DNA from 4 places in the Variovorax sp. GW460-12-1-14-LB1 genome. Region 1 is predicted to be linked to each of the others. Evidence: predicted binding sites of a transcription regulator. Region 1 holds the regulator's gene; each other region holds the start of a gene.

Region 1 (7,278 bases):
CGCCGTGCTGCGCCCCGGCCTCGCCGTGCTGGTGGTCGAAGACAACATCGTGGTGGCCGACAGCCTCTCGGCGCTGCTGCGGCACTGGCACGTGGCGCCGCGCATCTACGCCAGCGCCGCCGAGGCGCTCGCGCTGGCCGACCTGGACGCGCTCGACGTGGCGCTGTGCGACATCCGCCTGCCCGGCGCGTTCAACGGCATCGCGCTGGCCGAGCGGCTGGCGCAGCGCAAGCCCGCGCTGACGATCGCGCTGATCTCGGCCGACATCACCGAAGCCACGCAGCAGCTGGCAGCCGCGCGCGGCTGGCACGCGCTGCGCAAGCCGGTGCAGCCGGACGCGCTGCGGCGCGTGCTGCTGCGGGCCCAGCAGCAGCAACAACCGCCGTCGCCGTCGTAGCGCTCGGCGCGGGCCGGCCCCGCTGCGGTGTCATCGCTTCCGAGCTATGCTCCGCGCACAGGCCGCCGCCGCCCTGCGCGAGCCCCGCTACGGGCGGGTCGCGATGGCCTTGCACTGGCTGCTCGCGGCGATGATCGTCGGCTCGCTCGGCGTGGGGCTCTACATGACGGGCCTGCCCTTCTCCCCGCAGCGCCTGAAGCTCTACAGCTGGCACAAGTGGGCCGGCATCACCATCCTCCTGCTGTCGGCGCTGCGGCTGCTGTGGCGCCTCACGCACCGCCCGCCGCCGCTGTCGGCGCGGGTGCTGGCGGCCATGCCGGCCTGGCAGCGGGCCGCGCACCGCATCAGCCATGCGCTGATGTACCTGCTGTTCTTCGCGGTCCCGCTGTTCGGCTGGGCCTACAGCTCGGGCATGGGCGTGCCGGTCGTGTGGTTCGGCCTGCTGCCGCTGCCCGACCTGGTGGCGGTCGACAAGGACTTCGCCGAGGCCGTGCTCAAGCCGCTGCACCAGCGCAGCGCCTTCCTGCTGGCCGGCGTCACGCTGCTGCACGTGGCGGCGGCGCTCAAGCACCACTGGATCGACCACGACGGTCTGTTGCAACGCATGTGGCCCGCGCCACGCAAGGAATCCGCCGGATGACGACCCGTCTTTTGTGGGGCGCCGCCGCCCTCCTCGGCCTCGCGCTGCACGCCGCGGCCGAACCCATGCCGGCCACCACCGCGAAACTGGTGCCCGAGAAGAGCCAGATCGCCTTCGTCAGCAAGCAGATGGGCGTGCCGGTGGAAGGCAGCTTCAAGCGCTTCGACGCGCAGGTCGCCTTCGACCCGAAGAAGCCCGAGGGCGGCTCGGTCGTGCTGCAGATCGACACCGCCAGCGCCGGCTTCGGCGTGCCCATGAGCGATGCCGAGCTGCCCAAGCCGACCTGGTTCGACACCGCGCATTTCCCGCAGGCCAGCTTCCGCTCGAGCGCCATCAAGGCGCTGGGCGAGGGCCGCTTCGAGATGGCCGGCAAGCTCACCATCAAGGGCGTCAGCAAGTACGTGACGGTGCCCGTGAGCATCGCCTCGTCGGGCGGCGCGTACTCGGTCGCCACGGGCACGCTCACGATCCAGCGGCTCGACTACAAGGTCGGCGACGGCGAATGGACCGACACCTCGGTGGTCGGCAACGAGGTGCAGGTGCGCTTCAAGCTGACGCTCGCGGGCCTCGGGCCGCTGTGACGACGATTTCATTTCCCATGCATCCTTCTTCCCTTGCCATGAACAAGCTCTTCTTCGCCGCGGTCCTGTGTGCGGGCGCGGCCCTGCCCCTGGCCGCAACGGCCCAGGAATACACCGCGCCGCCGCTGGCCGCCAAGCCCGCGGGCGGGCCGGTCAAAAATGCGAGCTACGTGATCGACCCGACCCACACCTTCGTCATGTACGAGATGGGCCACTACGGCACCACCACCAACCGCGGCCGCTTCAGCACCAAGGACGGCTCGGTGAAGATCGACGGCACCGGCGCCAGCGGCAAGGTCGACATCACGATGGACATCAGCTCCATCAACACCGGCGTCGACCTGCTCAACCGCCACGTGCAGAGCAAGGACTTCTTCAACGTGGCCGAATTCCCCACCGGCCGCTTCGTGGCCGAGCGCATCGACTTCAGCGGCGACAAGGTGACCGACGTGCCCGGCACGCTCACGCTCATGGGCCAGACCAAGCCGGTGACGCTGAAGGCCGTGCGCTTCAACTGCTACCTGAACCCGCTGATCAACCGCCAGGTCTGCGGCGGCGACTTCGAGGCCACCGTGCAGCGCAGCGACTGGGGCATCACCTGGGGCCTGAACTTCGGCTTCGAGAACAAGGTGAAGCTGCTGGTGCAGGTCGAAGCCGTGAACGTGCAATGAACCCATCCCCCACCGGAGCCCACTCATGACCGACGCCCACTTCCTGTCCCTGCTCGGCATCGCCGGCGCCATGGCCGTGGGCGCGATGAGCCCGGGCCCGAGCTTCGTGATGGTGGCGCGCACGGCCGTGGCCTCGCGCAGCGACGGGCTCGCGGCGGCGCTGGGCATGGGCGCCGGCGGGCTGGCGTTCTCCATCGCGGCGCTGGCCGGGCTGCAGGCGGCGTTCCTCGCGGTACCGGCGCTGTACCTCGCGATCAAGGCCTTCGGCGGTGCCTACCTGATCTACCTGGGCTTTCGCATCTGGCGCGGCGCGCGGCAGCCGCTCGCGGTGACGCCCGACACCCTCGCCTCGCCGCGCCAGCAAGGCCGCAGCGGACGCACCTTCCTGCTCGGCCTGGCCACGCAGATCAGCAACCCGAAGACGGCGGTGGTGTACGCGAGCATCTTCGCGGCCTTCCTGCCGCGCGAGGTGCCGCTGGTGCTCGCGCTCGCCGTGCCGGCCGTGATCTTCTGCATCGAGACGGGCTGGTACGCGATCGTTGCGCTGGCGCTGTCCTCGGCCGCGCCGCGCGCGGCCTACCTGCGCTACAAGACCTGGATCGACCGCGCGGCCGGCGGCGTGATGGGCCTGCTGGGCTTGCGGCTGGTGTGGTCGGCGGTGCGCGGCACCTGAGGCCCTAGAGCAGGCTCTCGGGCGTGAGCGGCGCCAGCAACTCGAGCATGGTGCGGTCCCAGAAGCCCGAGTCGGGTTCTTCGTGCAGCACGGTGGTCTTGCCGCCTTCCTCGCTGACCCATTCGATGCGCCGCGAGCCGACTGCGCCCGCATCGGCGCCTTCGGCAAAACGCAGCCGGTAGGCGCCCTGCTGCTTGAGCACGTCGAGCAGCTTCAGGGTCTGCTGCGCCATCTCGGGGCTGCGGATGAACAGGCCGATCTCGGTGTTGTGGATCTCGGAGCGCGGATCGAAATTCATCGAGCCGACGAACAGGATGCGCTGGTCGATCACCGCCGACTTGGCATGCAGCCGCCCCACCGACGTGCCGAACAAACCCAGCCGCACGCTGCGCCGCGTGCGCGCGGAACTCAGCTCGTGCAGCTCGGCGCCCAGCGCCAGCATGTCGGCGCGGTAGCGGCGGTAGGCGGTGTGCACCAGCGGTTCGTCGGTGGCAGCGAGCGAATTCGTGACCACGCTGATCTTCACGTTGCGCCCGCGGATCTCGCGCATCACCTCCAGCCCCGACGCGCCCGGAATCAGGTAGGGCGACACCAGCGTCACCTCGCTGCGCGCGCGGCGCATCTGCTCGACCACGTTGTAGCGCACGCTGTCCACGTCGAGCAGCGGCACGCCGCCATACGACGCGGTCTTGCCGATCACGCGGTCGGGTGAATCGGCATAAGCCTCGGCGGTGGTCCAGATCAGGCCGAGCTTGCCGGCGTCGAGGTCGTCGGCCACGGGGCTGTAGCCGAGCAGGTCGTTGGGCGCAGGCCTGGGCGGCGGCGGCGTGGTGTCGGGGCCGGTGGCGGCGTCGAAACGGCGCTGCAGCTCTTCGCGCGGCAGGTCGGTGTGCACGACCGCGCCGATCGGGCGCACATGCGGGCTGTTCCAGTACTGGTCGAACAGCACGCCCAGTCGCGGGATCAGCGCGCCCGTGACGAAGGTGTCGAGGTCGATGAAGTTCGGGCCGGTGGTGCGGCGGAAGTACTGGTTGCCGATGTTGCGCCCGCCCGCCACCGCCATCGCGCCGTCGGCGATGAAGAGCTTGTTGTGCATGCGGCGGTTGACGCGGCTGAAGTCGAACAGCGACGCGGTGAAGCGCTTGAGCAGGCTGCCGCGCCCGGCCGGGAACGGGTTGAACAGGCGCAGCTCCACGTTCGGCGTGGCGGCCAGGCCGAGCAGCAGCTCGTCTTCGCCGGAGGTGTACAGGTCGTCCATCAACAGGCGCACGCGCACGCCGCGTTGCGCCGCATCGCGCAGGGTGCGCAGCAGGTAGCGGCCGGTCTCGTCGTTCTCGATCTGGTAGTACTGCACGTCGAGCGTGCGCTGCGCGCGGCGCGCCAGCTGCAGCCGCGTGTCGAAGGCGAAATCGCCGCCGGGCATCAGGCGAAAGCCGCTGAGGTCGGGGTCGGGCTGCGAGGCCAGCGCGATCTTGCCGAGCGCGGTGTCGGCCGAGACGGCGATGGCCTTGGTGGGCGGGCGCGGTGCCTCGTCGGGCAAGGTGGCACAGCCGGCGAACAGCGATGCAGCCACGAGGGCGAAGACCCAATGCCCCCAGCGCGACAGCAGGCGACGGGTCATCGTGGGCTTTCTACAGGGCTTTGCGCAGGTTGGCCGGTGCGATGCGCAAGGCCTCGCGGTACTTGGCGACGGTGCGGCGCGCGCACTCGATGCCCTGCTCTTTCAGCATCTCGGAAATCTGGCTGTCGGACAGCGGCTTCTTGATGCTTTCCGAACTCACGAACTGCTTGATCAGCGCGCGCACCGCGGTGCTCGACGCGTTGCCGCCGGTCTCGGTGCCCAGCGCCGAGCCGAAGAAGTACTTGAGCTCGACCGTGCCGAAGGGCGTGGCCATGTACTTGGCGGTGGTCACGCGCGAGATGGTCGACTCGTGCAGGCCCAGCTCGTCGGCGATCTCGCGCAGCACCAGCGGGCGCATGGCCAGCTCGCCGTGCACGAAGTAGCTCTTCTGGCGCTCGACGATGGCGTTGCTCACGCGCAGGATGGTGTCGAAGCGCTGCTGGATGTTCTTGATGAACCAGCGCGCCTCCTGCAGCCGCTGCGACAGCGCCTGGCTGCCCTCGCCCTTGTGCGACTTGAGCGCCCCGGCGTAGATGTCGTGCACGCGCAGGCGCGGCATGACCTCGGGGTTCAGCATGACGCGGAACTTCACGTTCGTGCCGCGCCCGGTCTTGGTCACGATCACGTCGGGAATGACGATGTTGCGCTCGACGTCGACAAAGCGGCGCCCTGGCTTGGGTTCGAGCCGCGCAATGACTTGCAGCGCCGAGCGCACCAGCTCTTCGTTGGTGCGCGTGAGCGTGGCCAGGCGCTTGAAGTCGCGCCGCGCGAGCAGCTCCATCGGCTGCTTGCAGATCGCGATGGCGGTCTTGCGGATGAGCGCTTCGGCCTCGGTCTCGTCTTCGCTGGCGAGCGCCTTCAGCTGGATGCTCAGGCATTCGCCCAGGTCGCGCGCACCGACGCCGACCGGCTCCAGGCTCTGCAGCAGGCCCAGCGCCACCTGGAAGTGGTGCACGAGGTCGTCGAACTGGTCGTTGTCGTCGCCCGCCAGGCCCGAGGCCAGCGCGGGCAGCGAGTCTTCGAGGTAGCCGTCGTCGTTGAGCGACTCGATCAGGAAGCGCAGCGCGGCGCAGTCGTTTTCATTGAGCCGCAGGCTCAGCGCCTGGCGGTGCAGGAAGGACTGCAGCGACTCCTGGCTGCGCGCGAGTTCGGTGGCATCGGCACGCTCGTCGTCGCCCAGGTTGTTCTGGCGCGCGGGTGCGTCGCTGCCCCACTCGCTGTCGTCGGGCGCCATGTCGACGGTGCCGTCGCCTTCCCAGTCGGGCTCGCGCTCAGCGATCTCGGCGGCGGGGCCGTCGGTGTCGGGGGTCGAGGAGGTGGTGTCGCTGGACGTGGAGGAAGTGCTGGCGGCGGACGGCGTGAACTCGGCCTCCCCCTCGCCCGCGTCGTCGCGCGGCACCGGCGCATCGGCCGTGTCCAGCCCGAACTCCTCGCGCGCCGCTTCTTCCGCGGTGCGTTCGAGGAACGGGTTCTCGTCCAGCATCTGCTCCACTTCCTGGCTCAGTTCGAGCGTGGAGAGCTGGAGCAGGCGAATGGACTGCTGCAGCTGTGGCGTCAGCGCCAGATGCTGCGAGACGCGAAGGGACAGCCCTTGCTTCATGGAGACCCGACCCTCCCTTACATGCGGAAGTGCTCGCCGAGGTACACCCTGCGTACCTCGGCGTTGTCGACGATCTCCGAGGGTGTGCCTTGTGCCAGCACGTGCCCGTCGCTGATGATGAACGCGTGATCGCAGATGCCCAGCGTTTCACGCACGTTGTGGTCGGTGATGAGCACGCCGATGCCGCGCTCTTTCAGGAAACTGATGATCCGCTGGATCTCGATCACCGCGATCGGGTCGATGCCGGCGAAGGGCTCGTCCAGCAGGATGAAGCGCGGCTGCGTGGCCAGTGCGCGCGCGATCTCGACGCGGCGGCGCTCGCCGCCCGACAGCGCGAGCGCGGGCGAATCGCGCAGGTGGTCCACGCGCAGGTCGGCCAGCAGGTCGGCCAGGCGCTCTTCGGTGTGCTGCTTGGTCAGCGGCATCATGCGGCCGTTGGCGTCGGGCTCGCGCTGCAGCTCGAGCACGGCACGCACGTTTTCCTCGACCGTGAGCTTGCGGAAGATCGAGGCTTCCTGCGGCAGGTAGCTCAGGCCCATGCGCGCGCGGCGGTGAATGGGCATGTGGGCGATGGGCTCGCCGTCGATGGTGATCTCGCCGGCGTCGGCGCGCACCAGCCCGACGATCATGTAGAACGAGGTGGTCTTGCCCGCGCCGTTGGGGCCGAGCAGTCCGACGACCTCGCCTTTTTGCACATCGAGCGAGACGTCTTTCACGACCGTGCGGCTGCCGTAGCTCTTCTTGAGGCCGCGCGCCACGAGGCGGCTGCCCGGAATGCCGTCGGCGGTCTGGGTTCCTGCGGTTTCGATCACTTGCGCCCTTCCCCTTCGGTGCCGCCCAGCGTGGTGCTCGGGCGCAGCCCGGCGCCGGGCGCGGGGGTGGGTGCCGGGGCCGCGGGCTTCTTGCCGCCGGCCGCGGGTGCGGAGCCGGGCGCCGCCGGGGCCGGCGTGGCCTTCGGCGTGAGGATGGCCTTGACGCGGCCGCCGCCGCCCGCCGAGACGCCGGCGTTCGGCGGCACGAGGGAGCCGTTGACGGTGTAGGTGTCGTTGCTCTGGTCGTAGACGATCAGCGCGCCGCTGCTCTCGTCGTTGGCCG
Region 2 (7,278 bases), on a different contig from region 1:
AGGTGGAAGACTGGAACCTGGCCCAGGCCGAGAACACCCGCGAAGGCTACGAGGCCTACCTGCGGCGCCACCGCCGCGGCCTGCATGCGCGCGAGGCGCGCAACGCCATCGCCCAGCTCAACCGGCAGTCACCGCCGCCACCCGCCGCGGGCAGCACGAACCCCGTGCCGACCGTGATCGCGGGCGCACCACCGGTCCCGCCACCGCCGCCGGCCGCGGCACCCGGCATGGGCCGCGTGCAGTTCAACATCCGGCCCTGGGGCCAGGTCTTCATCGACGGCGCCGACCGCGGCGTGAGCCCACCGCTCAAGTCGCTGCCGCTGCGTCCGGGCATCTACACGATCGAGGTGCGCAACGGCGACCTCACGGCCTACCGCCAGCGCGTGACGGTGCAGGACAGCAAGTCCGCACCGGTCGTGAGCCACGAGTTCAAGTAGCGGGAGCGCAGGTCAGGGCGTGCCGGTGCGCAATGCGCGGCGGTACTGCACCGCCTCCGCCACGTGCGCGGCCTGCACGGCGTCCTGCCCCGCGAGGTCGGCGATGGTGCGCGCCACCTTCAGCGCGCGGTGCGTGCTGCGCGCCGACCAGCCCAGCCGCGCGGCCGCCTGCTGCAGCAGCTGGCGCGCGGCGTTGTCGAGCACGGCGTGCGTGTCGATCGCGCGGCCCTGCAGCCCCTGGTTCGCATGGCCCTGGCGTTGCAGCGCGCGGTCGCGCGCGCCCACCACGCGCGCGCGGATGCTGTCGGTCGATTCGCCCGCCGGCGCATCGAGCAGCTGCGGCGCCGACACGGCCGCCACCTCGATGTGCAGGTCGATGCGGTCCAGCAGCGGGCCGCTGAGCTTGCCCTGGTAGCGCGCGACGCGCTCGGGCGTGCAGCGGCAGGGCTTGAGCGTGGAGCCGAGGTAGCCGCAGGGGCAGGGGTTCATCGCGGCGATGAGCTGGAAGCGGGCCGGGAACTCCGCGCGACGGGCGGCGCGGGTGATCGTGATGGTGCCGGTCTCCAGCGGCTCGCGCAGCGCTTCGAGCGCGGCGCGCGTGAACTCGGGGAACTCGTCGAGAAACAGCACGCCGTGGTGCGCGCGCGAGATCTCGCCCGGCCGTGGCGGCGAGCCGCCGCCCACCAGCGCCACCGCGCTCGCCGTGTGGTGCGGCGTGGCCGTCGGGCGGCTCATCCAGCGCTCGGGCGCCAGCCGGCCGTCGAGGCTGGCGATGGCCGCGCTTTCCAGCGCCTCGTCCACGTTCATCGGCGGCAGCAGGCCGGCGAAGCGGTGCGCCAGCATCGACTTGCCCGAGCCCGGCTCGCCCACCATGAGCAGGCTGTGGCCGCCGGCCGCGGCGATCTCGAGCGCGCGCTTGGCGCCCGTGTGGCCCTTGACGTCGGCCAGGTCGGCGTAGCGCGGGGCGCCGTCGCCGGGCGCGGCGCGCACGCGGGTCCAGCCGTCGTCGCTCGCGTCGACGGGCCCGCCGCCGCTGGCGACGAACTGGCGCACCACGTCGAGCAGGTGCCGGGCGCCGTACACCTGCGCACCGGGCACCAGCGCGGCCTCCTGGGCGCTGTCCAGGGGCAGCACCAGCCGCACGGCCGTGCCTTGCGTGTAGGTGGCCACGGCCATCGCGAGCGCGCCGCGCACGGGGCGCAGTTCGCCCGACAGCGACAGCTCCCCCGCGAACTCGTGGCCGGCGAGGCGGGCGTTCTCGATCTGCCCGCTGGCCGCGAGGATGCCCAGGGCGATCGGCAGATCGAAGCGGCCCGAATCCTTCGGCAGATCGGCGGGCGCCAGATTGACCACGATCTTCTTGTTGGTCGGAAATTCGAGCCCGGCGTTCTGGATCGCCGAGCGCACGCGCTCGCGCGCTTCCTTGACCTCGGTCTCGGCCAGCCCGACCAGCGTGAAGCTCGGCAGGCCGTTCGCCAGATGCACCTCGACCGTGACGGCGGCGGCCTCCAGGCCGAGCAAGGCGCGGCTTTGCACCAAAGACAGACTCATTTTTCTCCCTCTCCCCAAGTTGGTGCGCCTGCGACGTGCAAGCCCAGGACCGTGCAGCGTGCAAGCGTGTGCAACTGCCGGAAACAGGGCTTGTAACGATTTGGCGCTCATCGCCGGACACCTGCGCCCTCTGGCCGGGGCGGTATTCGTGCAGTTTGGCACGCTCCCTGCTTTGAGGGTGCTCAGGTCCAACAACACACTTGCGAGGAGTTCCCTGATGACGCACCGTACCGCCGCCCAGGCGTTGATCGTTCTGGCCACTGCACTGACCGCCTCGGGCGCCGCCCTGGCCCAGGCCGCCGACGCCGCCGCACCGGCGCCCGCGCCCCTGCTCACGGGCAATGTCTCGCTGACCACGAACTACAAGTTCCGCGGCCAGGACCAGGACATGATCGGCAAGAACGACTACGCCAAGACCAAGGGCTTCAAGCCCGCCATCCAGGGCGGCTTCGACTACGCCTTCGGCGACAGCGGCTTCTACGTCGGCAACTGGAACTCCAGCGTCAACTGGCTCAAGGGCAACAGCATCGAGAGCGACCTGTACGGCGGCTACAAGTTCAAGGCCGGCCCGGTCGACATGGACGTCGGTGCGCTCACCTACATCTACCCGGGCAACTCGGTGGGCAACACCACCGAGCTGTACGTGGGCGCCACCTACGCCAACGACAGCTTCGGCTCGTTCACGGCCAAGTACTCGCACACGGTGTCCAAGGACTACTTCGGCTACGCCGGCGCCAAGACGGGCTCGGGCCTGAAGGGCCGCAACACCGGCTACCTGAACCTGGCCTACAGCAAGGAGATCGTGCCCAAGGTCACGCTCAAGGCCGCCGTCGGCTTCACCAACATGTCCAGCGACATCCGCAGCCTGGGCTACAAGAGCTACGTGGACTACAACATCGGCGCCACCTACGACTTCGGCAGCGGCCTGACGCTCACGGGCTCGGTGCAGGGCGCCAACAAGAAGGCCAACTACCAGGTCGTGGCCTACCCGGGCATCGAGATCCCCGACTTCGGCACCTTCGGTACCACCTACTACTCGCCCAACAAGGCACGCTTCATCCTCACGCTGACGAAGACGCTGTAATCGACACAACAACCAGGCGCGGCCCACGTTGCCGCGCCGCCTTTCATCCATCCAGAAGGAGCAACTCATCATGAAGCTGGTCACAGCCATCATCAAACCGTTCAAGCTCGACGAGGTGCGCGAAGCACTCTCGGCCATCGGCGTGCAGGGCATCACCGTCACGGAAGTGAAGGGCTTCGGTCGCCAGAAGGGCCACACCGAGCTGTACCGCGGCGCCGAGTACGTGGTCGACTTCCTGCCCAAGGTGAAGATCGAGGCGGCCATCTCCGACGAGCTGGTCGACCGCGTGATCGAGGCCGTGGAAGGCGCCGCGCGCACCGGGAAGATCGGCGACGGCAAGATCTTTGTCTACAACCTCGAACAGGTCGTGCGCATCCGCACCGGCGAAACGGGCCGCGAAGCCCTCTGATCGAGTCCTGGCCCGAAAGAACAACGACTATGAAAAAACTTCTTGTCTCTCTTGCGCTCGGCTTGAGCGTCTTCGCCGCCGGTACTTCGGCGCTGGCCCAGGCACCCGCCGCCACCCCTGAGGCACCGGCTGCATCGGCACCTGCTGCACCTGCCGCAGCTGCGCCCGCGCCTGCAGCGGCTGCAGCACCCGCAGCCGCCGAGGCCGCGCCCGCCGCACCGGCTGCCGCCCCCGCGCCCAAGGTCGACTCCGGCGACACCGCCTGGATGCTCACCTCGACCCTGCTCGTGATCCTGATGACCATCCCCGGCCTGGCGCTGTTCTACGGCGGCCTGGGCCGTTCCAAGAACATGCTGTCGGTGCTGATGCAGGTCTTCGTGATCTTCTCGCTCATCAGCCTGCTGTGGGCCATCTACGGCTACAGCCTGGCCTTCACGGGCGACGGCAACTTCTTCGGAAGCTTCGACAAGATCTTCATGAAGGGCATCACGCAGGAGACCTTCGGCGCGCTGACCACGATCCCCGAATACGTGTTCTTCGCCTTCCAGGGCACCTTCGCGGCCATCACCGTGGCGCTGATCGTCGGCGCCTTCGCGGAACGCGCCAAGTTCTCGGCCGTGCTGCTGTTCTCGGTGATCTGGTTCACCTTCAGCTACGTGCCCATGGCCCACATCGTGTGGGGCGGCGGCCTGCTGGGCAAGGACGGCGCGCTGGACTTCGCCGGCGGCACCGTGGTGCACATCAACGCCGGTATCGCCGGCCTGGTCGGTGCCTACATGGTCGGCAAGCGCGTGGGCTACGGCAAGGAAGCCTTCACGCCGCATTCGCTCACGCTCACCATGGTCGGCGCCTCGCTGCTGTGGGTCGGCTGGTTCGGCTTCAACGCCGGCTCGGCAGGTGCGGCCAACGCCGCCGCCGGCCTGGCCTTCGTGAACACGGTGCTCGCCACCGCCGCCGCGGCCCTGTCGTGGATCCTGGGTGAGAGCCTGCACAAGGGCAAGGCCTCGATGCTGGGCGCCGCGTCCGGTGCCGTGGCCGGCCTCGTGGCCGTCACGCCCGCCGCCGGTTTCGTCGGCCCGATGGGCTCGATCGTGATGGGCCTGCTGGCCGGCCTGGTCTGCCTGTGGGGCGTGGGCGGTCTCAAGCGCATGCTCGGCGCGGACGACGCGTTCGACGTGTTCGGCGTGCACGGCGTGGGCGGCATCCTGGGTGCCATCCTGACCGGCGTGTTCGCCGCCAAGGGCCTGGGCGGCACCGGTGGCCTGACCCCCGACACCTTCTCGATGGGCGCGCAGGTCTGGATCCAGGTCAAGAGCGTGCTGTTCACCATCGTGTGGTCCGGCGTGGTCGCGTTCATCGCCTACAAGATCGCCGATCTGACCCTGGGCCTGCGTGTGTCGGAAGAAGAAGAGCGCGAAGGCCTCGACATCTCGTCCCACGGCGAAACGGCTTACAACCGCTGATTCGCACACAGACAGCGGGTGGTCCGGCACGGCGCCGGCCCCCGCTCCTCCAAGACCACCACCCCCCCTTTTCGATACAAAGAAGAACAACCACTCCCGGTTTTTTCAGGCGAGTCTCCTTTGGATGTTCAGCCCGCGAGCGCTTCGGCGTCAGCGGGCTTTTTTTTGCCCGCGGCCCGCGTGGCCGGGGGCACAATCGCCCCACCATGTGGACCTCCATCGAAGACAGCCTCTGCGAGCTGGGTGAATCGCCGTTCTGGCATCCGCACGAACGCGCGCTCTACTGGCTCGACATTCCGGGCCGCGCCGTGCTGCGCACGCGCGGCGAGATCGGTTCGCCCACGGCCACGGTCGAGCGATGGGCCTTGCCCACCGAGCCCGGCTGCATGGCGCCGGCACGCAGCGGCGGCCTCGTGATCGCGCTGCGCGACGGCATCTACCGGGCCCGCGAGTGGGGCGGCAGCCTCGTCGCGATGGCGCGCGCGGAGCACGACGTGCGCACCATGCGCTTCAACGACGGCAAGTGCGACGCGCTCGGCCGTTTCTGGGCCGGTTCGCTCAACGAAGCCAAGGACCGCGCCAACGCCGCGCTCTACTGCTTCGACGCACGCCCGGGCGACGTCTCGCCCACCATCACCTCGATGCTGGAGCACGTCACCACCGCCAACGGCCTGGCGTTCTCGCCCGACAACCGCACCCTGTACTGGGCCGACACAGCCGCGCACGTGGTGCGCGCCTGGGACTGGGACGCCGAGGCCAACACGCTGTCGCATGCGCGCGTGTTCCAGCAGTTCGACCCCAAGCCCGCGGGCTGGGTACCCAGCACGCCCACGCACTACGACGGCCGACCCGACGGCGCCACCGTCGACGCCGCCGGCCACTACTGGGTCGCGATGTTCGAAGGCGCGCAGCTGCTGCGCTTTGCGCCCACGGGCGAGCGCGTGGCCGCCATCGCGGTGCCCGTGCAGTGCCCGACCATGCCCTGCTTCGGCGGCGACGACCTGCGCACGCTGTTCGTCACCAGCGGGCGCAAGGGCCGCCCGGCCGACGAGCTGGTGCAGCGCCCGGCCTCGGGCACCGTGCTCTCGATGCGCGTTGACACGCCGGGCCTGCCGGTGAATTTCTTCGAAGACTGAGTCGGTCCGCTGCCGAGGATGGCTCTGCACCACATCCCCCCGATCCAATGCCTGCTGACCTTCGAGGCCGTCGCGCGCCTGCGGCATGCGGGCCGCGCGGCCGACGAGCTGTGCGTGACGGCCAGCGCCGTGAGCCACCGCATCCGCCAGCTCGAGGCGCACGTGGGCTTCAAGCTCTTCGGTCGCAGCGACTTCAGCCTCACGGCCGACGGCGCGGCCTACCTGGCGAACGTGCGCGTCGGCCTGGCCGCGCTGCAGCAGGCCACGCCCGGCAGCCGTGACGCGGCGCTGCGCGCGCCGCGCTTGAGCGTGGCGGTCACGCCCACCTTCAGCCGCCAGTTTTTGATGCCGCGGCTGGAGCTCTTTCGCAACATCTACCCCGACATCGAGCTGGCGCTGCATGTGTCGATCCCGCTGCTCGACGTCACGGCCGAGCAGACCGACCTGCAGGTGCGCTACGGCATCGGCGCGTACGCCGACTGCGAGCACCGCCTGCTCATCGCCGAGGACGTGGTGCCCGCCTGCAGCCCGAGCTACCTCAACGAGTTCGGGCCCTTCGACGGCTTTCGCACCGCGGCCGAGATCGCCAGCGCGCGGCTGATCCGCAGCCCGCTCGAGCCCTGGGGCACCTGGTTCGCGAGCTGCGGCATCGACCAGCCTGAGCCGCACCTGGGCGCGCAGTTCAACGACCTGGGCCTGGTCTACGACGCGGCCGCCAGCGGCTTCGGCGTGGCGCTGGTGCGACAGAAACTGGGCGCCGCCTGGTTCGAATCGGGCCGGCTGGTGGCGCTGTCGGAGCGGCCCGTGCCCTCGCCGCACCGCCACTACATCTGCTGGCAGCCGGGCACGCTGGAGCGCTGGGAGTGCGCGGCCTTCGTCGACTGGATCGTTCAGACGCTGCACTGACCGACAGGTCTGCCCGACAAATTTTTATCAAGATCCGGGCAAAAAACCTTCAATCCGGACGGCGCGCTTCTCCCTAGAGTGCGGGGCACAACAACAGCCTCCCCGGAGACAACGCATGACCTGGCAGCAGATCTACGACCCGTTCGGCAACATGATCATTTCCACCGCGCTCGCCGCGATCCCGGTGGTGGTGATGCTCGCGTGCCTCGGCTTCTTCCACATCAAGGCCCACATCGCCGCCGGCCTCGGCCTGCTGGCGGCGCTGGCCGTCGCCGTGTTCGCCTACGGCATG
Region 3 (7,278 bases), on a different contig from region 1:
GCGCGATCGCCGGCGCGGTGCTCGTCGTGGCCCTGGGCCGCTTCCTGCAACGGCGCGCACGCGCTGCTGCGCACTGATCCCTTAAAAAGCGAGCGCTGACAAACGATGGCAGGTGTTGGCGTTTCCCTTTTCTCCAGTCGACCGGCGCTGAGCTGGGAGTTTGCGGCGCTGACCGATGTCGGGCGCCTGCGCGCCCACAACGAGGACGCGGTGCATGTCGACCCGGCCCTCGGCTTGGCGCTGCTGGCCGACGGCATGGGCGGCTACAAGGGCGGCGAGGTGGCCAGTGCCATGGCCATTTCGCTGATGCACGCGAGCTTCGGCCGCTGGTTCGCCCAGGCCGGCATGCAGGCGCCGGCCCGCGTGGTCCGGCGTGCGCTGCAGGCGGCCACCGACGAGGCCAACGGCGCCATCCTCCAGGCGGGCATCACCCACGAAGAACTGCGGGGCATGGGCACGACCCTGGTGCTGGCGGCGTTCCGCCCCCAGCGCGTGGTGGTCGGCCACATCGGCGATTCGCGCTGCTACCGCCTGCGCAACAACAAGCTGGAGCAGCTCACGCGCGACCATTCGCTGCGCCAGCAGCAACTCGACGCGGGCGCCATCACGCCCGAAGAAGCCCTGAACTCCCCTACCCGCAACCTCGTGACGCGGGCCGTGGGCGTGGAAGCCCAGGTGTTGCTGGAGATGCACGAGCACAGCGCCAGGCCGGGCGACCTGTACATGCTGTGCTCCGACGGGCTCAGCGAGATGGTGCCGGATGCGCAGCTTTTCACGCTTTTGAGCCGTGATCTGGGGCTGAAGGAGATGGCTTCACTTTTGGTTGCAATTTCAAACGACAATGGCGGACGGGATAACATTTCAGTTGTTCTGGCCAAGGCGGGCGTCAGCGAAGCGACCCGCGGGGCCATGTAGCAGCCAACCCAGGCGGCGGACCGTTTGCGCCGCCTGACGGTGCTGGATCTTTGCAAACGGGGAGTAATCGGCCATGCCGAAGATGATCATTTCGGTCGATGGCGTCGTCATCGGCCAAGTGGCGCTCGCCAAGAATCGCACGACGTTGGGCCGGCGCGCCTACAACGACATCGTGATCGACAATCTCGCCGTCAGCGGCGAGCATGCCGTGCTGCACATGAGCGGCGGCGAAGTCGAAATTGAAGATCTCAACAGCACCAACGGCACCTACGTCAATGCGCTGGCCGTCCAGAAGCAGGCGCTCCAGGACAACGACGTCATCGAGGTCGGCGGCTGCCGCATCCATTTCCGCTCGCACAGCAACCTCATGGCCGGCCCCGGCTCCGTGCGGGCCTCGCTCTCCGAGTATTCGGCGCCGATGCCGCTCTCGTCGGCGCCCACTGAATCGGGCGCGCTGGTCGAGCTGGGCGTGCCCGTGCTGCGCGTGCTCTCGGGCGCCAACGAAGGCCAGGACGTCCCGCTGCAGAAGGTGGTCACCACCATCGGCAAGCCCGGCGTCGCCGTGGCCGTCGTCACCCGCCGCCGCCAGGGCTACGTGGCGGCCACCGTCGTCGGCAGCGTCACGCTCAACGGCGCCCCGTTGGGCGCCGAGGCCGTCGCGCTGCAGGAAGGCGACGTGCTCGAACTCGGCGGTGCCTCGCGCATGCAGTTCGTCCGGATCTGAGCCGGCCCGGACGCCCTGCTCCGTTCCCCGTTTTCTCGCCGGCAGGCATTTGTTGTCCAAGGCTGACCAGCCATGAGCGCATTGCGGCGGCACTGGCCGCGCATCGCCATCACGCTGCTGCCTGTGCTGCTGGCGCTGCTTCATGCCACCGGCGTTTGGCGGCTGGGCGTGATCGAGCACCTGGATCACCTGATCTACGACGCCCGCCTGCGCGCCACCATGCCGGGCACGCCCGACACGCGGGTCGTGATCGTCGATGTCGACGACGCCAGCCTGGCGCGCGAGGGCCAGTGGCCCTGGCCGCGCGACAAGATCGCCAGCCTCACGACGGAACTGCTGGCCCGTCAGCACGTGGCCGTGCTCGGCTTCGACGTGATGTTTCTCGAGCCCGATCGCAGCTCGGGCCTCGGGCGCCTGAAGGAGATCGCAGCCGGGCCATTGAGCGGCGTGCCGGGCCTCGCTGCCGAAATCGACCAGCTCGCGCCCACCCTCGACCACGACGCCACACTGGCTCAGGCCCTGCGTGGCCAGCCCGTGGCGCTCGGCTACTACTTCACCCGCACCGAACAGCCCAGCGCCAAGGGGCTGCTGCCGGCGACGCCCGTGCTGCCACCCGACGCCTTTCCGCCCCATGCTTCCTTCGTCACGCTCTGGAACGGCTTCGGCGCCAGCCTGCCGGTGCTGGGGCGCGCGGCGCCGGTCGCGGGGTTCTTGAACACCCTGGTCGGTGACGGCAGCGACGACGGCGTGATCCGCAGCGTGCCGCTCATCGCCCGCTACGAAGGCGAGCATGCGTCGCCCGGGCACTACGAGTCGCTGGCGCTGGCGGTGTACCGGCTGGCGAACGGCTCGCCGCCCGTGCGGCCGGCGCTCGTGGCCGGCGACGGCGACTTTCCACGCCTGCAGGCGCTGGTGCTGGGGTCGCTGCGCATCCCGGTCGACCAGAGCGCCAGCCTGCAGGTGCCGTTTCGCGGCCCCGGCGGTCCGCGCGCGGGGTCGTTCCGCTACGTGGCCGCTGCCGACGTCCTCGAAGGCCGACTGGCGCCGGGAGAGTTGAAGGACAAGATCGTGCTGCTCGGCGCCACCGCGCCCGGCCTGCAGGACCTGCGCGCCACCCCGGTCGGCGCGGCGTTTCCGGGCGTCGAAGTGCACGCCAACATCGTCTCGGGCTTGCTCGACCGGCGCCTGCTGGCCGTGCCCGACTACGCGCCGGGATATGAAGTGCTGACCGTGCTGGCGGCGGGGCTGCTGCTCGCGTTCGGGCTGTCGCTGCTGTCCGCATCGCGCGCCGTGCTGCTCGGCGCGGGCGTGGTCGCCGCGCTGGTCGGCCTCAACACCTGGCTCTACGTCGGCCACAGCCTCGTGCTCCCGCTGGCGTCGGCGCTCGTCATGGTGGCGCTGGCCTTCGCGCTCAACATGAGCTGGGGCTACTTCGTCGAATCGCGTGCGCGGCGCGGGCTGGTGCGGCTCTTCGGCACCTACGTGCCGCCGCAGCTGGTCGACGAAATGCTCGTGCGCCCCGGCCGCTACAGCATGCGCGCCGAGAGCAAGGAAATGACTGTGATGTTCTGCGACATGCGCGACTTCACCCGGCTGTCCGAGCAGATGGCGCCGGCCGAGCTGCAAGCCTTCCTGAACACCGTCTTCAGCCGGCTCACCGAGGTGATCAGCGCGCACCGCGGCACCGTCGACAAATACATGGGCGACTGCGTCATGGCCTTCTGGGGCGCGCCGATCGACACCCCCGGCCATGCCGCGCTCGCCGTGCAGGCGGCGATCGACATGGCCGCCGCCGTGCACGACATCAACCGCCAGCACCGCGCCAACGGCCGCCCCGAAATCAGCGCGGGCATCGGCCTGAACAGCGGCCTCATGAGCGTCGGCGACATGGGCTCGACCGCGCGCCGCAGCTATACCGTGGTCGGCGACGCGGTCAATCTCGCGTCCCGGCTGGAGGGCCTGAGCGGACACTACGGTGTCGAGATCGTGGCCAGCGGCGCCACCCGCGAGGCGGCGCCCGGCTTCGTCTGGCAGGAACTCGACAGCGTGCGCGTCAAGGGCAAGGCCCAGGCTGTCGCCATCTACACCCCACTCGTGCCGGAAGCTGCGGCCGAGGCGCAGGACACACGGCAGCAACTCGACCGCTGGAGCCAGGTGCTCGCCGCCTACCGCCGCCAGGATTGGGCGTTGGGCCGGAACTTGCTGGCTCCCCTGCTCGCCGCGGATGCGAAAAAAGTCCTTTACCAGCTCTACGCCCAGCGTTTAGCCTCGATGGCGCTTCGCCCGCAGGACCCGGACTGGGACGGCGCCACCCGGTTCGACACCAAATGACGACAGACGCATACAAGGGGTCTTCCACAATGCAGGTTCGCGTGCTGGGTTGCTCGGGCGCCATCGCCAAGGACTGCCGCACCACCTCGTTCCTGGTCGATGCGGACCTGCTCGTGGACGCTGGCACGGGCGTTGGCGATCTCACCCTCGACGAAATGGCCGCCATCGACGACGTGGTGCTCACCCACTCGCACCTCGACCACATCGCCGCCCTGCCCCTGATGCTCGACGCCGTCGGCAGCCGCCGCGCCCGGCCCCTGCGCGTGCATGCATTGGCCGCCACCATCGACGCGCTGCGGGCGCATGTATTCAACAACGTCATCTGGCCGAATTTCGAACGCATTCCCAGCCCTGAATCGCCGTTCGTGAGCTTTCACGAGATCACGGTCGGGCAACGCCTCGAGCTGGGCAGCGACGCCCCCAAGCTGATCGAAGTGCTGCCGGCCGTCCACACCGTGCCGGCCTGCGGCTTCGCCATCCGACGGGCCGAAGGCGGCGCCCACTGGGTCTTCAGCGGCGACACCGAACGCAACCCGCCCTTCTGGGAGCGCGTCAACGCGATCGACGTGGCGATGCTGGTCATCGAAACGGCCTTCAGCTCCCGCGAAGAGGCATTGGCCGAACGCAGCCTGCATCTGTCGCCGGTGGCGCTGGCGCACGAACTGGCGCACATCGATCCGGGCAAGCAATACCCGATCTACATCACCCACACCAAGCCGGCGGAGACCGAAGAAATCATGAGCCAGATCGAGATGCTGGCGGGGCGGGAGGTGGCAGGGTTGGCGCAGCGGGACATTCGCTGGCTCAAGGCGAACGGGGTGCTGACCTTCTGACCGGGTCTGGCTGGGCATGACAAATTTGTCGACACAATTGGCATCTGAGTGCGAGTTGTGTCACATCATGTAACCATCTTGTGACCAAAGGTGGCCCGAACGGGGGCTGCAGGGTGGGGAAGCTGGGTGGCACGGATGCTGCGGAAGTTACTCCGCTCCGGGCTGGTTCCCGGGCTTTACAAACCAACCTGGAGTTAATGAATGAACCGTCGTTCTATCGCACGCAATGTGCAAAAGGGTTTCACCCTTATTGAATTGATGATAGTGGTCGCCATCATCGGCATTTTGGCCGCCATCGCAATCCCCCAATATTCGAACTACACCTCGCGCACTCGTGCTGCAGGTGCTGTCGCAGAGCTGAATTCGATCAAGTCGGCCATTTCCGTTTGTTACAACGACACGTTGGCGCTCGCTGGTTGCAACTCGGGCACGAATGGCATTCCTAATGCAGTTGCCGCTGGCGCTGCTACGGCTACGAAGAACATTCTCGCGGTCAGCGTTACTGATGGAGTGATCACGGCAACCTCCGGCGCGACCACCAATGCGACCCCGCCCGTGAATCTGACGATCGTCAACACGCCCACGATCGCAGCAGGCGCAGCCAACATGACGTGGACCATGACACCTGGCGCTGGCACCATCTGCGACCCAGTCCGGGGCCTGAAGTCGGGCCAAGGCGACTGCGCGTAAGTCTCCAGCTTAGATTGAAGCCGCCTTCGGGCGGCTTTTTTGCGCTTGTTTGAATGAAAACTGGGGAAGTCAATTCCCCTGCTTTATTGTTCGACGGACAGACAGATCCTCATCAACGGTCCACCAAAGGCTCCTCCCTTCCCCTTCACGAGTTGAACTTCCGATCGAGAAAATTGGGTCAGGATCCAATCCCCAGCAGGTCATTTTTGCCGCTCCAAGGCCACGGCGCGTTGATGCGCAGGCGCTCATCAACAATGCGATCTTCCGCCGTCGATTCCGAAGCCGCTCAATGTGCCCAAGCCCTGCAAATCTCCCCCAGCAAAGCCGGCCCGCACTGACACCGCAGCAGAAGCGCTTCACACCCTGATCCGCCAGATCGAGAAGGCCCGCCAGACGCTGGCTGCGTGGCATGCCGGCATCGGCACCTACGGCCAGATGTATACGCAGGCGCTGGTGCCATTGGGACGAGGCCGCCAGGTAGGTTGACGGAACACCGTTGCTACGCCCCGCCCTGCCACAAGGCCAGCGCAGCAGCGGCGCGAAGCTGAGGAGCAACAGGCTATGCAATCCGCGCTCGAGTCTTCTGCGAGCTTGCCAGCGCTCAGCATCCTGACCGCGCGACCTATGTACAGCAGCGCTGCGTCAAGACGGCGCTGACGCAGAAGGCAAACCAAGCCTATGGGGCCAACGACCTGCTCGCGCTACTCGAATTGCAGCTGCAGATCGAGCAGATCGATGCAATGGTCACATTGCGAGTGTCAGTGCCGAGCGGCTGGCGCACGACAACGAGGTATCGGGCGAGCAGCGGGCGGAACTGAAGGCAGAGATCGAAGGCGTTGAGCTGAGGTTCTGCTTCGACTAAGGGCTCGAGCACGATCGCGCCGCCATTAACCCGCGCAAGCTGGGCCAACGGCTTGAGCAGCACGGCCGGCAGCTGCGCGAGCCCGCGTACGGCCCCGATCCTTTCTTTTGAGTGTGCTGATCAGCGCTGTGCCCGCTTTTTCAGTTCGTGATGACTTCCCGCCACATGATCCGCGTAGGCGTCGTGGCCGAAGGCACGCTCACGTCATAAACCTTGTTCTTCCCGTCGGACGTGCGCACGAGGATCTTGATCGACCCGTTCGGCAACCCCTCGGGCTGCACGCGGCTCGCAAGCACATTGCCGACGAACCGGCTGCTCAAGTTGGGGATTGCTCCACCGTTCGCGTAGTTGAGGAAGTAAAGGTTGGAGCTTCCTCCTGGCGAGCACTCGTCGCTCGAAGGCGTGTTGGTCGTGAAGGCCAGCACGCCCTGGAACAGCACTGGGCTCGTGTACGAGCGCTCGCCCGCCGGCGTCGTTGCGAAGTCGAGCACCCAGCCTTTCTTGGTCGTCAGGTCCAGAGGGTTGCTTGTCACATTGATGTTGTCGCCAGATTTGGTTGCCGTCTGCCTGACAAGATTGAGACGTAACGGCGTGATGGTCGGTGAGTCGGACCGGTCGTCCATCAGGCCGTAGAAAGACTGCGGTTGGCTGGCGTTGGTGTTGGCATCGGTTCCGCCGGGAATGTCGGAGGCGCCAAGGTACTTGCCAGTGCCAACGAACACCATGCGCTTGCGCTTCACCACCCCTAGCTCTATCGAGTTGGTGACGGGTTGCACCTTACCGGTAGCGTCGACCAATGTGGCGAGCCGCTTGACGTTCCAGTCGGTCGTCGAATTGGACGAAAGATCGAAACGCCAGACGTTGCCGTAAAGATCCCCGCCGTACGCGTAGTCGACCGTGTCGTCCGTGCCGGGCTTGACCAG
Region 4 (7,278 bases), on a different contig from region 1:
TGTTCACCGTGCAGGGCACCGAGTGGGCCTGCCACGAGAAGGCTTACCTGATGCTGCACAAGCCGGCCGGCACCGAGTGCTCGCAGAAGCCTTCGACCTACCCGAGCATCTACACGCTGCTGCCGTCGCCGCTGCGCCTGCGGCCCAACAAGGGCGCCGTGCAGGGCGTGCAGGCCATCGGCCGGCTCGACCAGGACACGACCGGCCTGCTGCTCTTGACCGACGACGGCCAGTTCATCCACAAGATGGGTTCGCCCAAGCACCACGTGCCCAAGGTCTACGAGGTGACGGCCAAGCACCCGATCGACGAGGCGCAGATCGCCAAGCTGCTGGCCGGCGTGGTGCTCGACGACGACCCGAAGCCCGTGCGCGCGGCCGCCTGCGAATCGGACAGCCCGCTGCACCTGCGGCTCACGCTCACCGAGGGCAAGTACCACCAGGTCAAGCGCATGCTGGCTGCGGTCGGCAACCGGGTCGAAGGGCTGCACCGCTCGCGCATCGGCGGCCTGGCGCTGCCGGACGACCTGGCGCCGGGGCAATGGCGCTGGCTCACGGCCGAGCAGGTGGCCCAGCTGCGGGCGCCCGTGCCTCGCGCCGCGTGACATAGGTCAAGGCGCCGGGCTAAACAGCGGGTGAGGGGGCGCCCGCGGTCAGCTTTTCGTCGGGTTCGACCGTTAAGATTGTTAACCCTCTCCCGGAACCTTCCCTTGCGACTCCCTGCCCGCCCGAACGGCCGCATCGCGGCCTTCCTGCTGTCCTGCCTGTGCCTGACAGCCCTGGTGACTCTCCCCGCCGCGGCGGCGCCGCCGGCCCCCCCACCGGTTTTTGTGCTCAATTCGCTGGACGCCAGCGTGAGCGTGATCAACCCGGTCGACTGGACCGAGAAGCAGCGCATTCCCACCGGCAAGGAGCCGCACCACATCTACATGACGCCCGACGAGAAGTCGGTCATCGTGGCCAATTCGGCGGGCGATTCGCTCACCTTCCTGGACCCGCGCACGGCCGAGGTGCAGCGCGTGGTGTACGGCATCATCGATCCGTACCAGCTGCAGTTCTCGCGCGACATGAAGTGGTTCGTCACGGCGGCCAACCGCCTGAACCACGTCGACGTGTACCGCTGGGACGGCAAGGACCTGAAGCTGGTCAAGCGCATCGCCACCGGCAAGACGCCCAGCCACATCTGGATCGACAACACCAGCACCGTGGCCTACGTCACCATGCAGGACAGCGACGAGCTGATCGCGGTCGACCTGCCGACGCAGACCATCCGCTGGCGCATGGCCACCGGCGCCATGCCGGCCGACATCTTCGGCGCCCACAACGACAAGACGCTGCTCGTGGGCCTCACGGGCAGCGACGGCGTGCAGGTGTTCGACGTGGCCGGCGCCCAGCCCAAGCTGGTCGGCAAGATCCCTACCGGCAAGGGCGCCCATGCCTTCCGCTCGGCCGGCGACGGCAAGACCGTGTTCGTGAGCAACCGGGTGGCCAACACCATCAGCCGCATCGACCTGACCACGCTGAAGGTCGTCGCCAACTACAACGTGCCCGGCGGCCCCGACTGCATGGACGTGTCGGCCGACGGCAAGACGCTGTACGTGACCTCGCGCTGGGCCAAGAAGCTCACGGTGGTCGATCTCGCGAGCCAGAAGGTCGTGCGGCAGATCAACGTCGGCCGCTCGCCGCACGGCGTCTGGACCCTCGACCATGCCAAGCGCATCTGAGCGCGTGCGCGGCTTGCGCACCGCCGGGGTGGCCCTCGCCGTCGCGACACTGGCCTGCGCCACCGTGCCGGCGACCGGGGCGCAAGAAGCTGCGGCCTGCGACAAGCCGGTCTACCTGACGCTGGACACCGGCCACATGGGCATCGCCCCGCTGGTGGCCGACGTGCTCAAGCGCCAGGACGTGCGCGTCACCTTCTTCGCCGCCGCCGAGCGCACCCAGACCGACGGCGACAGCCTGGACGACCACTGGGCGCCGTGGTGGAAGGCGAGGGCGGCCGAAGGCCACGAGTTCGGCTCGCACACCTACGACCACGCCTACTGGCGCGGCGACGTCAAGGGCACGCCGCCCAGCTTTCGCATCAAGCCGTCGGCCGGCCCGCAGACCGGCAAGGAGTCGGTCTGGAGTGCGGCCCAGTACTGCGCCGACATCCGCAAGTCGTCCGACCGGCTGGCCGCCATCACCGGCAAGAAGCCGCTGCCGCTGTACCGCGCGCCGGGCGGCAAGACCTCGCCCGCTTTGTTGGCGGCCGCCAAGGACTGCGGCTACGCGCACGTGGGCTGGTCGCCCGCCGGCTTCCTCGGCGACGAGCTGCCCAGCGAGGCCTTCAGCAATCAGAAGCTGCTGGCCCAGGCGCTGGCAGGCATCCGCCCCGGCGACATCCTGCTGGCGCACCTGGGCATCTGGTCGCGCAAGGACCCGTGGGCGCCGGCCAACCTGGAGCCGCTGATCGTCGGCCTGAAGGCCAAGGGCTTCTGCTTTCGCACCCTGCGCCAGCATCCGGACTACCGCGCCTGGATCGCCTCCCACCCTTGATTCCTGAGTTTTCGCCGTGATCGACTGGTTGACCGACGTTTTTTCCGCCATGCAGGGCTGGCTCTTCGAGACCGCCGTGCAGCCGCTGGTGTACGCCATCGGCCTGGGCGGCTGGGCTGAGGATGCCTTCGACGCCACCGGCTGGCTGCTGGTCGGCGTGATCCAGATCCTGGTGCTGCTGGCCGTCATCGGCCCGTTGCAGCGCTGGCGCGCGGTCGAGGCCGTGACCGACCGCCGCGCGATCCGCATCGACGTGCTCTACACGCTGATCCACCGGCTGGGCCTGTTCCGGCTGGCGCTGTTCTTCACGCTGCAGCCGCTGTTCGACGACCTGCTCGGCAGCCTGCGCATGGCCGGGTGGGGCACCTTCCACCTGGACGAGGCCTGGCCCGGCGTGACCGACGTGCCGTGGGTGGCTTTTGCCATCTACCTCGTGGTGCTCGACTTTGTCGGCTACTGGATCCACCGCGGCCAGCACCAGTTCAACTGGTGGTGGAGCCTGCATTCGCTGCACCACTCGCAGCGCCAGATGACGATGTGGAGCGACGACCGCAACCACCTGCTCGACGACGTCATCCACGACACGCTCATCGTCATCGTGGCGCAGCTGATCGGCGTGGCGCCGGGCCAGTTCATCGCCGTCGTGGCCTTCACCCAGCTCAGCGAGAGCCTGCAGCACGCCAACCTGCGGCTGAGCTTCGGGGCCATCGGCGAGCGGCTGTGGGTCAGCCCGCGCTTTCACCGGCTGCACCACAGCATCGGGCTGGGCCACGAGTCGCACGGCCGGAGCACGCTCGGCGGCCACAACTTCGGCGTGCTGCTGCCCTGGTGGGACATGCTCTTTCGCACCGCCAACTTCGAGAACCGCTACGACCCGACCGGCATCCGCGACCAGGTCGAGCCCGGCGCCGACGGCCGCCCGCGCGACTACGGCCAGGGCTTCTGGTCGCAGCAGTGGCTGGGCCTGAAGCGGCTGTTCGGCCGCGCCTGATCCACCCGCGGGCCCGGCGGCGAGCGGGCCGGGGCCTTGCGCTATCCTCGAACCTCATGCGCCTGCTCCTCGACTCCTTCTGGCGCGCGGTGGCCTATTGCATGCTCCCGCGCGTGATCGTGCTGTCGCTCCTGCCATTGGCGCTCATGGTGCTGCTGGCCGCGGGGCTCGGTTACTTCTACTGGGACGCGGCCGTCGCCTGGACGCGCGAGGCGCTCGACGCCTGGCCGCTGCTGTCCAGCTTCTGGGCCTGGATCGGGCGCCTGTTCTCCAGCGACGTCACGGCCGCGCTGGCGCCGCTGGTGGTGGTGTTCGGCGTCACGCCGCTGATCGTCGTGCTGTCGCTGCTCATCGTGGCCGGCTTCATGGCGCCGGCGCTCACCAAGCTCGTGGCCGAACGGCGCTTTCCCACGCTCGAACAGAAGAAGGGCGCCTCCTTCTTCGGCAGCGTGCTGCGCTCGCTCGGCGCCACCGTGCTGGCGCTGATCGCGCTGGTGGTGTCGATGCCGCTGTGGCTCATTCCGCCGCTGGTGCTGATCCTGCCGCCGCTGATCTGGGGCTGGCTGACCTACCGGGTGATGAGCTTCGACGCGCTGGCCGAGCACGCCAGCCCCGAGGAACGCGTCGCGCTGCTGCGTGCCCACCGGCTGCCGCTGCTGTGCATCGGCGTGCTGTGCGGCTACCTGGGCGCCGCGCCGAGCATCGTCTGGGCCTCGGGCCTGCTGTTCGCCGCCGCCTTCTTCGTGCTGGTGCCGATCGCCATCTGGATCTACACGCTGGTCTTCGCCTTTTCTGCGCTCTGGTTCGCGCACTACTGCCTCGACGCCCTGACCCAGCTGCGCGCCCAGCGCGCGGCGCAGCAGCCCGCGGCCGGCAGCGGCGACGCGCAGCAGCAGGCGATCGAGGCGGCCGAAGCTACCGAGGCCAACAAGGCCGCTCTTTCTCAATGGAGTTCTCCATGACACGCGCATTCGGTCTCATCGTCGTCGGCGACGAGATCCTTTCCGGCAAGCGGGCCGACAAGCACATGGCCAAGGTCATCGAGCTGCTGGCCGCGCGCGGCCTGCAGCTGGGCTGGGCCGAGTACGTGGGCGACGAGCCCACGCGGATCACCGCGGCCCTGATGCGCGCCTTCGCCTCGGGCGACATCGTGTTCTCGACCGGCGGCATCGGCGCCACGCCCGACGACCACACCCGCCAGTGCGCCGCCCAGGCCCTGCGCGTGCCGCTGGCGCTGCACCCCGAGGCCGAGGCGCTGATCCGCGAGCGCATGCAGGACACGGCCCTGGAGCAGGGCGTGCCCTACGAACCCGACCGGCCCGACAACATCCACCGCCTGAACATGGGCGTGTTTCCGCAGGACGCGTCGATCATCCGCAACCCGTACAACAAGATCCCGGGCTTCAGCGTCGAGCACGTGCATTTCGTGCCGGGCTTTCCGGTCATGGCCTGGCCGATGATCGAGTCGGTGCTCGACAGCCGCTATGCCGATCTGTTCACCCGCAACGCCATCGCCGAGAAGTCCGTGATCGTTTTCGGTGCGATGGAAGCCACCCTCACGCCCCTGATGCAGGCCATCGAGCAGGCCCACGCTGGCATCAAGGTGTTCAGCCTCCCCAGCGTGGATCACCCGCAGTACGGGCGCCACATCGAGCTGGGCGTCAAGGGCGACCCCGCGAAGCTCGATGCCGCCTATGGCCAGCTCATCGAAGGCCTGCACACTTTCGATGCGAAGCTTGGCCCTGAATTGGTGCGTTAATCTGCATTGCACCAGTTTGGTGATTTTTTCCTTTTCCGGCAGCCCCTGGGCCGTCACCCGGGCCTCATCCGGCGGGGTGACAATGGCACAGAAACTGCATCCTCCCGTCCCTGTATTCCTAACCACCATCCAACTCAGGAGAAACTGATGGCAAAGACCGTCGCCGATGTACTCAAGCTCGTCAAGGAAAACGAGGTCAAGTTCGTCGACTTGCGCTTCACCGACACCCGCGGCAAAGAGCAGCACGTGACCGTGCCCGTGTCGCACTTCGATGAAGACAAATTCACCTCGGGCCATGCGTTCGACGGTTCGTCCATCGCCGGTTGGAAGGGCATCGAAGCCTCGGACATGCAGCTCATGCCCGACCCGAACACCGCCAACATCGACCCGTTCTTCGAAGAAACGACGCTGATCCTGACCTGCGACGTGATCGACCCGGCCGACGGCAAGGCCTACGAGCGCGACCCGCGCTCGCTCGCCAAGCGCGCCGAGGCGTACATGAAGGCTTCCGGCCTGGGCGACACCGCCTACTTCGGACCGGAACCCGAATTCTTCGTGTTCGACGGCGTGCGCTGGAAGAACGACATGTCGGGCTGCTTCGTGAAGATCGAGTCCGAAGAAGCCTCGTGGAACACCGACAAGGAGTTCGAGCACGGCAACAGCGGCCACCGTCCCGCAGTCAAGGGCGGCTACTTCCCGGTGCCCCCGGTCGACAGCTTCCAGGACATGCGCTCGGAAATGAGTCTGGTGCTCGAATCGCTGGGCATCCCGGTCGAAGTGCATCACCATGAAGTGGCCAACGCCGGCCAGCTCGAAATCGGCACCCGCTTCAGCACGCTCGTTCAGCGCGCCGACTGGGTCCAGCTGCAGAAGTACGTGATCCACAACGTGGCCCACGCCTACGGCAAGACCGCCACCTTCATGCCCAAGCCCATCGTCGGCGACAACGGCTCCGGCATGCACGTGCACCAGTCGGTCTGGAAGGACGGCAAGAACCTGTTCGCCGGCGACGGCTACGCAGGCCTGTCGGACTTCGCGCTGCACTACATCGGCGGCATCATCAAGCACGCCCGTGCCCTGAACGCCATCACGAACCCCGGCACCAACAGCTACAAGCGCCTGGTGCCCGGCTTCGAAGCCCCGGTGAAGCTGGCCTACTCGGCCAAGAACCGCTCGGCCTCGATCCGCATCCCGTTCGTGGCCAACCCGAAGGGCCGCCGCGTCGAAGCGCGCTTCCCCGATCCGCTGATGAACCCGTACCTGGGCTTTGCCGCGCTGCTGATGGCCGGCCTGGACGGCGTGGAAAACAAGATCCATCCGGGCGAAGCCGCCAGCAAGGACCTGTACCACCTGCCGCCGGAAGAAGACGCGCTGATCCCGACCGTCTGCCACAGCCTGGACCAGGCCCTGGAGCACCTGGATAAGGACCGTGCGTTCCTGACCAAGGGCGGCGTGTTCACCGACTCGTACATCGACGCGTACATCGACCTCAAGATGCAGGAAGTCACGCGCTTCCGCATGGCGACGCACCCCGTCGAGTTCGACATGTACTACTCGCTGTAAAAAGCGCCACGACGAGCCCGCCCCGGCGGGCAAGTAAGACAAAAGGACGGCCCCGGCCGTCCTTTTGTCTTGGTGCGGAACACCCTGTCGTGAGCGGGCCCGAATTGCATCAAAATGCGCGTTTGTCGCGCCCTCTCCGGATCCAAATGAAGACTGCTTCCCTGATTTTCCTGGCCGCCGCCTCGTTCGCCACCGCCACGGCGGCGCTCGCGCAAGAGCGCGTCTGGCGCTGCGGCAACGAGTACACCAACAACGCGACCGTGGCCCAGCAAAAGGGCTGCAAGATCATGGAAGGCGGCAACGTCACCGTCGTGCAGGGCACGAAGCCTTCGGGCGGCGGTGGTGGCAACGCGTCGTCGTCGGGCGGTTCATCCGCCGCGCGTGCCCCGGCGGGCAGCCCGCGCGTCGAAGGCGTCGACCAGCGCGCGCG

Evidence for each region. The regulator sigma-54, encoded in region 1, starts transcription at its own class of promoters, with help from an activator protein. The targets are predictions, from matches to a motif close to TGGCANGNAANCTGCTTT.
Region 2: a site for sigma-54 is predicted at 2,145-2,162, ahead of AC07Y4_RS12485 (TorF family putative porin). Genes of this name have one in related genera too.
Region 3: a site for sigma-54 is predicted at 4,931-4,948, ahead of AC07Y4_RS20860 (pilin). Genes of this name have one in related genera too.
Region 4: a site for sigma-54 is predicted at 5,369-5,386, ahead of glnA (type I glutamate--ammonia ligase). Genes of this name have one in related genera too.

Annotation. Positions count from the first base shown of each region.
Region 1 is NZ_JBWKYF010000055.1:14,371-21,648, forward strand. Features, by position in the region: gene AC07Y4_RS23660 (sensor histidine kinase) at 1-397, shown strand, start outside; gene AC07Y4_RS23665 (cytochrome b) at 444-1,037, shown strand; gene AC07Y4_RS23670 (YceI family protein) at 1,034-1,618, shown strand; gene AC07Y4_RS23675 (YceI family protein) at 1,657-2,289, shown strand; gene AC07Y4_RS23680 (LysE family translocator) at 2,315-2,962, shown strand; gene AC07Y4_RS23685 (phospholipase D family protein) at 2,967-4,583, opposite strand; gene rpoN (RNA polymerase factor sigma-54) at 4,594-6,183, opposite strand; gene lptB (LPS export ABC transporter ATP-binding protein) at 6,201-6,995, opposite strand; gene lptA (lipopolysaccharide transport periplasmic protein LptA) at 6,992-7,278, opposite strand, start outside.
Region 2 is NZ_JBWKYF010000019.1:60,436-67,713, forward strand. Features, by position in the region: gene AC07Y4_RS12475 (serine/threonine-protein kinase) at 1-437, shown strand, start outside; gene AC07Y4_RS12480 (YifB family Mg chelatase-like AAA ATPase) at 450-1,988, opposite strand; gene AC07Y4_RS12485 (TorF family putative porin) at 2,206-3,072, shown strand; gene glnK (P-II family nitrogen regulator) at 3,143-3,481, shown strand; gene AC07Y4_RS12495 (ammonium transporter) at 3,511-4,944, shown strand; gene AC07Y4_RS12500 (SMP-30/gluconolactonase/LRE family protein) at 5,151-6,080, shown strand; gene AC07Y4_RS12505 (LysR substrate-binding domain-containing protein) at 6,099-6,986, shown strand; gene AC07Y4_RS12510 (L-lactate permease) at 7,102-7,278, shown strand, end outside.
Region 3 is NZ_JBWKYF010000043.1:37,972-45,249, reverse strand. Features, by position in the region: gene AC07Y4_RS20885 (TerC family protein) at 1-77, shown strand, start outside; gene AC07Y4_RS20880 (Stp1/IreP family PP2C-type Ser/Thr phosphatase) at 106-915, shown strand; gene AC07Y4_RS20875 (FHA domain-containing protein) at 989-1,639, shown strand; gene AC07Y4_RS20870 (CHASE2 domain-containing protein) at 1,712-3,970, shown strand; gene AC07Y4_RS20865 (3',5'-cyclic-nucleotide phosphodiesterase) at 4,000-4,803, shown strand; gene AC07Y4_RS20860 (pilin) at 5,005-5,493, shown strand; gene AC07Y4_RS20855 (pilus assembly protein) at 6,496-7,278, opposite strand, start outside.
Region 4 is NZ_JBWKYF010000027.1:58,205-65,482, forward strand. Features, by position in the region: gene AC07Y4_RS15750 (pseudouridine synthase) at 1-602, shown strand, start outside; gene AC07Y4_RS15755 (YncE family protein) at 708-1,721, shown strand; gene AC07Y4_RS15760 (polysaccharide deacetylase family protein) at 1,705-2,535, shown strand; gene AC07Y4_RS15765 (sterol desaturase family protein) at 2,552-3,526, shown strand; gene AC07Y4_RS15770 (EI24 domain-containing protein) at 3,583-4,488, shown strand; gene AC07Y4_RS15775 (competence/damage-inducible protein A) at 4,485-5,285, shown strand; gene glnA (type I glutamate--ammonia ligase) at 5,433-6,848, shown strand; gene AC07Y4_RS15785 (hypothetical protein) at 6,995-7,278, shown strand, end outside.